3 regions of the Yersinia vastinensis genome follow, and region 2 is predicted to be linked to each of the others. Evidence: predicted binding sites of a transcription regulator. Region 2 holds the regulator's gene; each other region holds the start of a gene.

Region 1 (3,287 bases), 200 kb from region 2:
TTCAGCATCACCGTGGCAGACCAAAGTCAGTTTCTGCAAATGATGGTCGGCAATTATTGCCCAGTCATACAAGCCGACAGCCATATCGGGCAACGCGATATCTTGCTCTGCCAATTGAGGTAATTTCTCGACCCGGCGCCCGAGGTCGTAACCAAATAGCCCCAATGCCCCCCCCAAAAAAGGCAAGTCAGGGTGAGGAGGTATTGAGGGAGAGAATTTATCCAGTTGTTGCTGTAGTAAAGAAAATGGATCGTCAAGAGAGAATTCCGACCCTTGCGCACTAACAATTTCTGTTTGCTGGCCGCGAGTCGTCAGGGTTACCCGTGGGTCGGCAACCAAAATATCAAAACGATTATGGGTGTGTTCAGCAAATCCAGAATGCAATAGCATGGCCCAAGCTTGATGGGCGAGCGGCGCAAATTGCTGGAGTAGGGCATCAGGCTGATAGGGTAAGATTTTGCAGGTCAGGGATTTCACACTCATGAGTCACTATTCTTTTCTTTCGGGTCGCGGTTAGACGGTGGCGAAATTGCATGTTCGCAACACGCGGTGCGGAAGATTAACATAAATTATCACAATATTTGGTGTCAGTTTACTTGGGGCAGGCAATTCACCTGAACTAAGAATAAACAGGTATACTTAATCAATTATATGTAGGAGATAAATCAATGTTAGCGGGTATGCCTTCACTTTCTCATGAGGAACAGCAAGAAGCTGTCGAACGTATTCACCAATTCATGTCGGAAGGGATGAGCAGTGGTGAGGCGATTGCCTTGGTGGCCGCCGAAATCCGTGAACGGCATCAGAACGATCCACAAGCCATGCCTATCTTTGAAGACACTGACTTTGATGACCATGGTGAGTCAGATTATCGCCGTGATGATGAACCGGATGCTGACGAAATAGAAGACCACTACGAGGGGTAGCCCCTTGCAGGATGCCTTTAAACCCGCCGTACTGGCGGGTTTATTTATGGAGTTAATAATTATTTCCCACTCACAATGACAGCGGCTGCACTCTGCTTCGCCACTTCAATCGCGGTATCAATGTCATCAGCTACCGCCAATGCCACACCTAAACGCCGCTTACCCGCAATCTCTGGTTTACCAAATAGGCGAATTTGCGTATCACCTACCAAGGCAGTTTCCAGCCCATGGTAAGCAATATTCTGGCTGGTTAGTTCAGGTAAAATGACGGCTGATGCCGCCGCGCCATACTGGCGGATAGTGCCGATCGGCAGACCGAGAAATGCGCGGACATGCAAAGCAAATTCAGACATGTTTTGCGAAATTAATGTCACCATTCCGGTATCATGTGGTCGCGGTGAAACTTCGCTGAAAATCACCTCATCGCCACACACAAACAGTTCTACGCCAAATAGCCCGTAACCGCCCAGTGCCTTCACTACGCGTGAAGCGATATCTTTTGCTTGCGCCAGCGCGGTTTCGCTCATCATCTGTGGTTGCCAGGATTCACGATAATCGCCATCTTCTTGGCGGTGGCCAATAGGCGCACAGAAATGAATACCATCAACGGCACTGATGGTCAGCAGGGTAATTTCGAAATCAAAGCGGACCAAACCTTCAACAATGACTCTGCCTCCACCGGCCCGGCCACCTTGTTGCGCATAATCCCACGCAGATTGAAGTTGCTCCTCACGGCGGATCAGACTCTGGCCTTTGCCTGAAGAACTCATGACTGGCTTAACAATGCACGGGTAGCCAATGTCATTAACTGCTTGGCGGAATGCACTTTCAGTATCGGCAAATTGGTAACTTGAGGTGGGTAATTGCAGCGTTTCTGCCGCCAGGCGGCGAATACCTTCGCGGTTCATGGTCAGGCGAGTGGCTTGCGCACAAGGCACGACGTGCTGCCCCAAACTCTCTAATTCAACCAGCATATCGGTGGCGATAGCTTCAATTTCGGGCACGATATAGTGTGGTTTTTCCTGTTCGACCAACTGTTTTAGCGCTGTACCATCCAACATATTAATCACATGGCTGCGATGGGCGACATGCATCGCGGGCGCATCGGCATAGCGATCAACGGCAATTACTTCCAGCCCCAATCTCTGGCATTCAATCGCCACTTCTTTACCCAGCTCACCAGAGCCTAGCAACATGACACGGGTGGCGTTTGGACGCAGAGCGGTTCCAATAGTCAGCATAGTTAGATACCTACATCAGTGGGAAAATTTTACCGGCGTAGTATAGGGTAAAACCGCGACGAAAACGATTGCGTATTCAGTGTGTCACAGTATAGTTCCGGCAATGGCTCCATCTCTGGTATTATCGCGCCAAAATCTTGCGCTTGCCTTCAGGCCATCGCTGCCATTCCATCCAGTTATAAGAGTTACTGCCGTGAGCACAACTTCCTTTTCTTCCTTGACGCTGCCAACTGAGCAGTTGTCCAATCTTAATGAACTTGGCTATACCGAGATGACACCGGTACAAGCCGCAGCACTACCGGCAATCCTCAGTGGGCAGGATGTTCGGGCAAAAGCCAAAACCGGCAGTGGTAAAACTGCGGCATTCGGCATTGGTTTACTCGACAAAATTGCGGTGGGTGAGTTCGTGACTCAGGCGCTAGTTTTGTGTCCTACCCGCGAATTAGCCGACCAAGTCAGCAAAGAATTACGCCGTTTAGCTCGTTTTACCCAGAATATTAAAATCCTGACGTTGTGTGGTGGCCAGCCTATGGGTCATCAACTCGATTCTCTGGTTCATGCTCCGCATATTGTGGTAGGAACACCGGGGCGTATTCAGGAACATTTACGAAAGAAAACACTGGTGCTTGATGAGCTTAAGATTTTGGTCTTGGATGAAGCCGACCGCATGCTGGATATGGGCTTTACCGATGCCATTGACGATGTCATTGCCTACACCCCGCCACAGCGCCAAACTTTATTGTTCTCTGCCACTTATCCGGCCGGTATTGAACAAATCAGCGCACGGGTTCAGCGCCAGCCATTGAATGTTGAAGTTGATGATGGCGATGAAGCACCAGCCATTGAGCAGGTCTTTTTCGAAACCACCCGCGAAAAACGCTTACCACTGTTGATTTCAGTCCTTAGTCACTACCAACCCGAGTCTTGCGTGGTGTTTTGTAACACGAAGAAAGATTGCCAAAGTGTGTATGAGGCTTTGGAATCACGTGGTATCAGTGTGTTGGCCTTGCATGGCGATTTAGAGCAACGTGACCGTGATCAAGTATTGGTGCGCTTCTCTAATCGTAGTTGCCGGGTTTTAGTCGCTACGGATGTTGCGGCCCGCGGCTTGGACATTAAA
Region 2 (3,287 bases):
TTTATCATATTTTTTGCAGGTAATTTGCTGTTTTTAGAAATTTTATCATTAGGGATTTATTGCGGGGGCATTCTATACGGCGCGATATTCTGTTGTGAACCGGTAATATTTGCGACATGCTATCAAAAAAATTGATAGCAAACGATTGAGTGAAAAGAGGCAGAAAAAATGTGGTCGGAATATGCGTTGGATGTGGTTGATGCCGTAGCTCGTACGGGGAGCTTCAGTGCAGCCGCCCAAGAATTGCACCGTGTGCCGTCTGCGGTGAGTTATACCGTACGCCAACTGGAAGAGTGGTTGGCAGTTCCGTTGTTTGAACGGCGCCACAGAGACGTGGAGTTGACCCCTGCGGGGCTGGTTTTTATTAAAGAAGCTCGAGATGTTATCAAAAAAATGAATGACACACGCCGTCAGTGCCAGCAAGTGGCGAATGGCTGGCGTGGCCAACTCAATATTGTGGTGGATAAAATAGTCAAACCGCAGCGGAGCCGCCACTTAGTATTAGATTTTTATCGTCATTTCCCTGATGTTGAGTTGCGGGTACGCTATGAAGTGTTTAATGGCGTCTGGGATGCGCTGGTGGATGGGCAGGCTGATATGGCTATTGGTGCAACACGTGCAATCCCGGTGAGAGGGCGGTTTGTGTTTCGTGATATGGGATTCTTGTCATGGCTCTGTGTGGTCAGCATTGACCATCCTCTTGCTCGTTTGACAGGGTCACTGAGTGACGATCAATTACGGCCTTACCCCTCGTTGTGTTTAGAAGACACGGCGAGAAACCTGCCAAAACGGGACACCTGGACGTTGGATAATCAACAGCGATTGGTGGCACCGGATTGGATGACCGGAATTGATTGTTTGTGTGAAGGATTGTGCATTGGCATGGTGCCTGCTCATATGGTGTCGCCTTTGATTGCGCAAGGAAAGTTGACGGTATTAACGTTGGCGGAGCCACTTCCCGATAGCCCATGCTGTTTAACTTGGGAGCAGAATAACCATTCTCCCGCTTTGGCTTGGCTGCTAGATTATTTGGGTGACAGTGTCACGCTAAATGACGAGTGGCTAAGAGACGATAATGCGCAGTTTGGCGAGGGAGTTGAGCAGTAGTGGCCGGTGGCATTGAAAGCTACCGGCCAAAGAGGGTTAACGGCGGTAGTCGCGGTATGGACCGTCAGCCACAGAACGGCGTTCGACCAATTTTGGATGCACCTCAATGGTCTGCGGATCTTCGCGTTTGCTGACAATACGATCCAACAACATGGCAAAGGCAGTTTCACCTAATCGCTCTTTGGGTTGGTGAATCGTTGTGAGCGCTGGCGAGAAATAGCGGGCATTACGCACGTTATCATACCCGATCACCGAAATATCTTGCGGCACTCGCAAGCCCAGTTCATCAGCTGCGCATATTGCGCCCATGGCCATAATATCTCCACCACAGAATACGGCGGTAGGGCGATGTTTTTGCGTTAGAATCTGATGCATGGCTTTATAGCCCGATTCGGGTTCAAAATCGCCCTGGACCACCCACTCATCACGCAGCGTGATGTTGGCCTCCTCTAAAGCTTTCAGAAAACCTTGATGGCGGCCCCCGCCGGTATTTCGCGACAGTTGGCCGGGGATGGCTCCAATATCACGATGACCGCGCTCAATCAGATAACGGCCTGCTAAATAGCCGCCTTCAAATGCATTATCAATGATTGAATCGGTAAAATCACCGCGCGCAGTGCCCCAATCCATCACCACCATGGGGATATTGCGATAATCTTCCAGCATCCCTAATAGTTGTTCTGGATATTCAGAACACATTACTAATAGGCCATCGACACGTTTTTGCGCCAGCATGGCCAGATACGCTTTTTGCTTATCCAGATTATTATGAGAGTTACATAAAATCAGGGTATAGCCCTTGCTATAACAGCTATTTTCAACCGCTTCGATCACTTCAGCAAAATAGGGCGCTTCACTGGATGTTGCCAGCAAACCAATTGACTTTGTGTGATTGACTTTCAAACTGCGAGCCACAGCACTGGGCGAATAATGCAATTCTTTAATTGCCGCCCACACGGCAGCCTTGGTGTTTTCGGCGACGAAACGAGTTTTATTGATCACGTGCGAAACGGTGGTGGTGGACACACCCGCATGTTTGGCCACATCTTTAATCGTTGCCATAAAAAAATAACTCCTAAGCTTACCTGTTACAGCAGGTAAGTATTATGTTAATCGTTTGCCTGCATGACTCGAAAACCGCTCAGACAGAAACATGATAGTAGGCTGGATAGTTGAATCCGCTGATTGTCTGAGAGTATTTATTGGACGTTATTAGTCGGTATGCAGTTATGAACTGCGAATTTTGTCTGATCTGGAGGAAAAGGGGAAGAGCTAATCAATGTTATAAAGTGCGTAATGAGCACAAGATTTTTTTTCCTAACTGTGGGAAAATAATTTAACGCACTAATTATGTGCCTTTTCCCTACTAAAACTAACCGGCTGAGGAGTATTTATGGATACCAATCTGAAAATGTCGCTGATTACGACTGTTGGCGCGCTGGCGATGATTATTGTCTTTAGCTTCGTGGCGGTCATGAATTAATTAAACCGCTTGCCGGTGTGAAGTGCTAAGTAGGGCGGATAATTCCGCCCTTAATTATTTTTACAATATCAGGCTAAATTCTTCTCGACGAAGGACCAGTTAACCAGTGCCCAGAAGTTCTCCAGATATTTTGGTCGTGCGTTGCGATAATCGATGTAATAGGCGTGTTCCCACACATCAACAGTCAACAATGGTTTATCAGCAGTTGTCAGTGGCGTGGCAGCATTTGATGTGCTGACAATTGCCAGCTTACCATCTGCTTTTTTTACCAGCCATGTCCAGCCTGCGCCAAAATTTTTCACTGCCGCATCAGTAAACTGCGCCTTAAATTCAGCAAAAGAACCAAACGATTGATTAATGGCATCCGCCACTTTGCCGGTCGGTTCACCGCCACCATTAGGGGATAGGCAATGCCAGTAAAAGGTGTGGTTCCAGACTTGGGCCGCATTATTAAAGATACCGCCACTGGAAGTTTTCACGATCTCTTCCAACGTCTTACCAGCAAATTCAGTATCTTTAATCAGATTATTGAGGTTAACCACATAGGTGTTGTGGTGCTTACCGTAATGGTATTCCAGGGTTTCAGCCGAAATATGCGGTTCTAGCGCATTTTGTGCATAAGGTAATGCAGGTAATTCAAAAGACATAGCTCTCTCCTTTCGGGGTTGCTCAGGGTGTTTGCTCCTCAAATCCGATC
Region 3 (3,287 bases), 400 kb from region 2:
TGATAATGTTGAGCACCCACCGATTCCTTCTTTATTGCGTGAGTTTTCCGCGCCGGTCAAATTGGATTATACCTACAGTGACCAGCAACTGACGTTCCTGATGCAGCATGCGCGCAATGAATTTTCTCGTTGGGATGCGGCACAAAGTTTGCTGGCAACCTATATCAAACTCAATGTTGCCAAATACCAACAGAAACAACCATTGAGCTTACCGAGTCACGTGGCAGATGCTTTCCGCGCAATATTACTTGATGAAAATCTTGATCCGGCTTTAGCTGCACAGATCCTGACATTGCCATCGGAAAATGAAATTGCGGAGCTGTTTACCATTATTGATCCGCAGGCGATCAGCGCAGTACATGAAGCGATAACCCGCTGTCTGGCGAATGAATTGTCTGATGAGCTGTTGGCTGTTTACGTGGCGAATATAACGCCGGTCTATCGTATTGAACATGGCGATATTGCCAAGCGAGCACTGCGCAATACGTGCTTGAATTATTTGGCGTTTGGTGATGAAGACTTTGCTAACAAGCTGGTCTCTTCACAATATCATCAGGCTGATAATATGACGGACTCTCTGGCAGCCTTGGCCGCGGCTGTTGCTGCGCAGTTGCCATGCCGGGACGAATTACTGGCGGCCTTTGATGTCCGCTGGAACCATGATGGCTTGGTGATGGATAAATGGTTCGCACTGCAAGCAATGAGTCCTGCCGTGGATGTATTGGCGCAGGTGCGTGGGTTGCTGAAACATCCCGCCTTTAGTTTGAGTAATCCAAACCGTACTCGTTCACTGGTAGGTAGTTTTGCCTCCGGTAATCCAGCAGCTTTCCACGCAACAGATGGCAGCGGTTATCAATTCCTGGTGGAAATACTCAGTGACTTGAATACCCGTAATCCGCAAGTTGCTGCTCGCTTAATTGAGCCACTGATTCGCTTGAAACGCTACGACGCAGGGCGTCAAGCTTTGATGCGCCAGGCATTGGAACAACTCAAAGTACTGGAAAATCTATCCGGTGATTTGTTCGAGAAGATCACCAAAGCCTTAGCGGCATAAGATGTAGGCACATAAAAAAATAGAGGGCAGTGATGCCCTCTATTTTATGATTACCACGGCAGTTGATATCAATACTCTTTGCATGGCTTTACCTCGCAAACGTTTACTTTCCTGAAAGATGAATTTACCATTCCCGCATCAACGGCTTGTCATCGCTCGCTCAGGAGATTACATGTACTATCCTCTCGTCAAAAAAGCACTGTTTCAGCTTGATCCAGAACGTGCCCATGAGTTCACTTTCCGTCAGTTAAAACGAGTCACTGGCACTCCGCTTGAGTTTCTGGTTCGCCAGTCAGTGCCAACCAAAACGGTAAGCTGTATGGGATTGTCATTTAAAAACCCAGTGGGCCTGGCTGCGGGTCTGGATAAAGACGGCGAGTGTATTGATGCTTTAGGCGCTATGGGATTTGGTTTTATCGAAGTGGGGACTGTGACACCACGGCCACAATCAGGTAATGACAAGCCAAGACTCTTTAGGATCGTTGAAGCCGAAGGCTTGATCAACCGTATGGGATTTAATAACCACGGGGTTGATAACTTAATTGAAAACGTCAAGAAATCACATTTCGGCGGTATTTTAGGCATTAATATTGGTAAGAATAAAGATACTCCGGTAGAACAAGGTAAAGACGATTACTTGATTTGTATGGACAAAATATATCCTTACGCTGGATATATTGCGATTAATATCTCCTCACCTAATACACCGGGGTTACGCTCCTTACAGTATGGTGAAGCTCTGGATGATTTGTTAGCTGCAATTAAAAATAAACAAACTGAATTACACCAACGACATCATAAGTATGTTCCAGTAGCAGTAAAGATCGCCCCGGATCTTACTGAAGAAGAATTGATCCAAATAGCCGATAGTTTGGTTCGTCATAATATAGATGGTGTAATTGCTACTAATACAACTTTAGACCGTTCTCTCATTCAAGGTTTAAATTATTGCGAACAAGCCGGTGGTTTAAGCGGCCGTCCATTACAATTACACAGTACTGAAGTGATTCGTCGCTTATCACAAGAACTGCAAGGGCGTTTGCCTATTATCGGTGTGGGTGGAATTGACTCTGTTATTGCCGCCCGTGAAAAAATGGCTGCCGGTGCTTCATTGATTCAAATTTATTCCGGATTTATCTTCCGCGGACCAGGTTTGATTAAGAATATCGTTACTCATATCTAATTATTTATCTTCTTTACTTGTCTGGGGGTTTATTTATTCCCCCAGCTCGTCTATATTTTGTTCCATAGATTAAATATACACCAAAAACCTTATATGAATTTAGTCTCATTTGATGGGTGAAAACCCAGTCATTGAATCAATGATGTTGGCAGTATGGCGGGAAGGATAAAATATGCGGATTAAACCAGACGATAAATGGCGTTGGTATTTTGATACCGAACATGACCGACTTATGTTGGATTTAGCTAATGGTATGATATTTCGTTCGCGTTTCCCGTCAAAAATGCTCACTCCTGATGCTTTTGGTGAAGCTGCATTCTGTGTTGATGATGCTGCGCTCTATTTTGAATTCGAAGATCAATGTCGCCAAATTAAAATGGGCCATGAACAACGTTCAGAATTGATATTAAATGCTCTGGTTGCATTTCGCTTTTTAAAACCATTAATGCCTAAAAGCTGGTATTTTGCACAACAGACAAAAAACTGGGTGCCGCAAAATGCTGAACTGGCCGCAGTCAAAGTTTTGGACAGTGGTGAAGAAATTAGTTTGTTGGTGGTTGAATCTGGCGACTCTGCCAGTTTGTGCTTATTAGCACAGCCTCAGGTAATATTAGCTGGGCGTCAGCTAATATTGGGTGATGCAATAAAGATAATGAATGACCGTTTGTTGCCGCTAGTGATTGAAACCAGCTACATCGCACCAGCCTATGACCGGGCGATGTAATTCCTTTCATCTTTCAAGCCCAATGGCGTTGGCTGATTGTGTTATTAAGCTGTTTATTTGCCGCCGAGGGTAATATCCCCTTTGGGTATACAGCTACAGCAAAGAATCGTCCCATCATTACCGATAGCACTCTGTTTTAAAGGTGCGACCTCGCCATTGACCAAGGTAATTCTGCAACTACCGCATATCCCCGCCCGACAAGAATAGGGTATACGAATATTTTGCTGTTCTAATTGTTCCAACAATACTTGCTGATTATTACCGTTAAAACGGATACCGTTATATTCAATAGAGACAGTTTTCGATTGATCTTGTGGTGCTGCAAG

What was found. The regulator PurR, encoded in region 2, represses purine synthesis genes. The targets are predictions, from matches to a motif close to CANGCAAACGTTTGCNTG.
Region 1: purT (formate-dependent phosphoribosylglycinamide formyltransferase) is a predicted target of PurR. The motif match lies at 2,225-2,242, and genes of this name have one in related genera.
Region 3: pyrD (quinone-dependent dihydroorotate dehydrogenase) is a predicted target of PurR. The motif match lies at 1,147-1,164, and genes of this name have one in related genera.

What each region holds. Positions count from the first base shown of each region.
Region 1 covers NZ_CP173260.1:2,052,118-2,055,404, forward strand. The annotation lists gene pabB (aminodeoxychorismate synthase component 1) at 1-483, opposite strand, end outside; gene ACIOG0_RS09485 (YoaH family protein) at 669-926, shown strand; gene purT (formate-dependent phosphoribosylglycinamide formyltransferase) at 986-2,167, opposite strand; gene dbpA (ATP-dependent RNA helicase DbpA) at 2,361-3,287, shown strand, end outside.
Region 2 covers NZ_CP173260.1:2,256,544-2,259,830, forward strand. The annotation lists gene punR (DNA-binding transcriptional activator PunR) at 169-1,107, shown strand; gene purR (HTH-type transcriptional repressor PurR) at 1,144-2,169, opposite strand; gene ACIOG0_RS10605 (YnhF family membrane protein) at 2,501-2,590, shown strand; gene sodB (superoxide dismutase [Fe]) at 2,659-3,237, opposite strand.
Region 3 covers NZ_CP173260.1:1,852,088-1,855,374, forward strand. The annotation lists gene pepN (aminopeptidase N) at 1-1,054, shown strand, start outside; gene pyrD (quinone-dependent dihydroorotate dehydrogenase) at 1,227-2,237, shown strand; gene ACIOG0_RS08555 (cell division protein ZapC) at 2,410-2,961, shown strand; gene ACIOG0_RS08560 (YcbX family protein) at 3,015-3,287, opposite strand, start outside.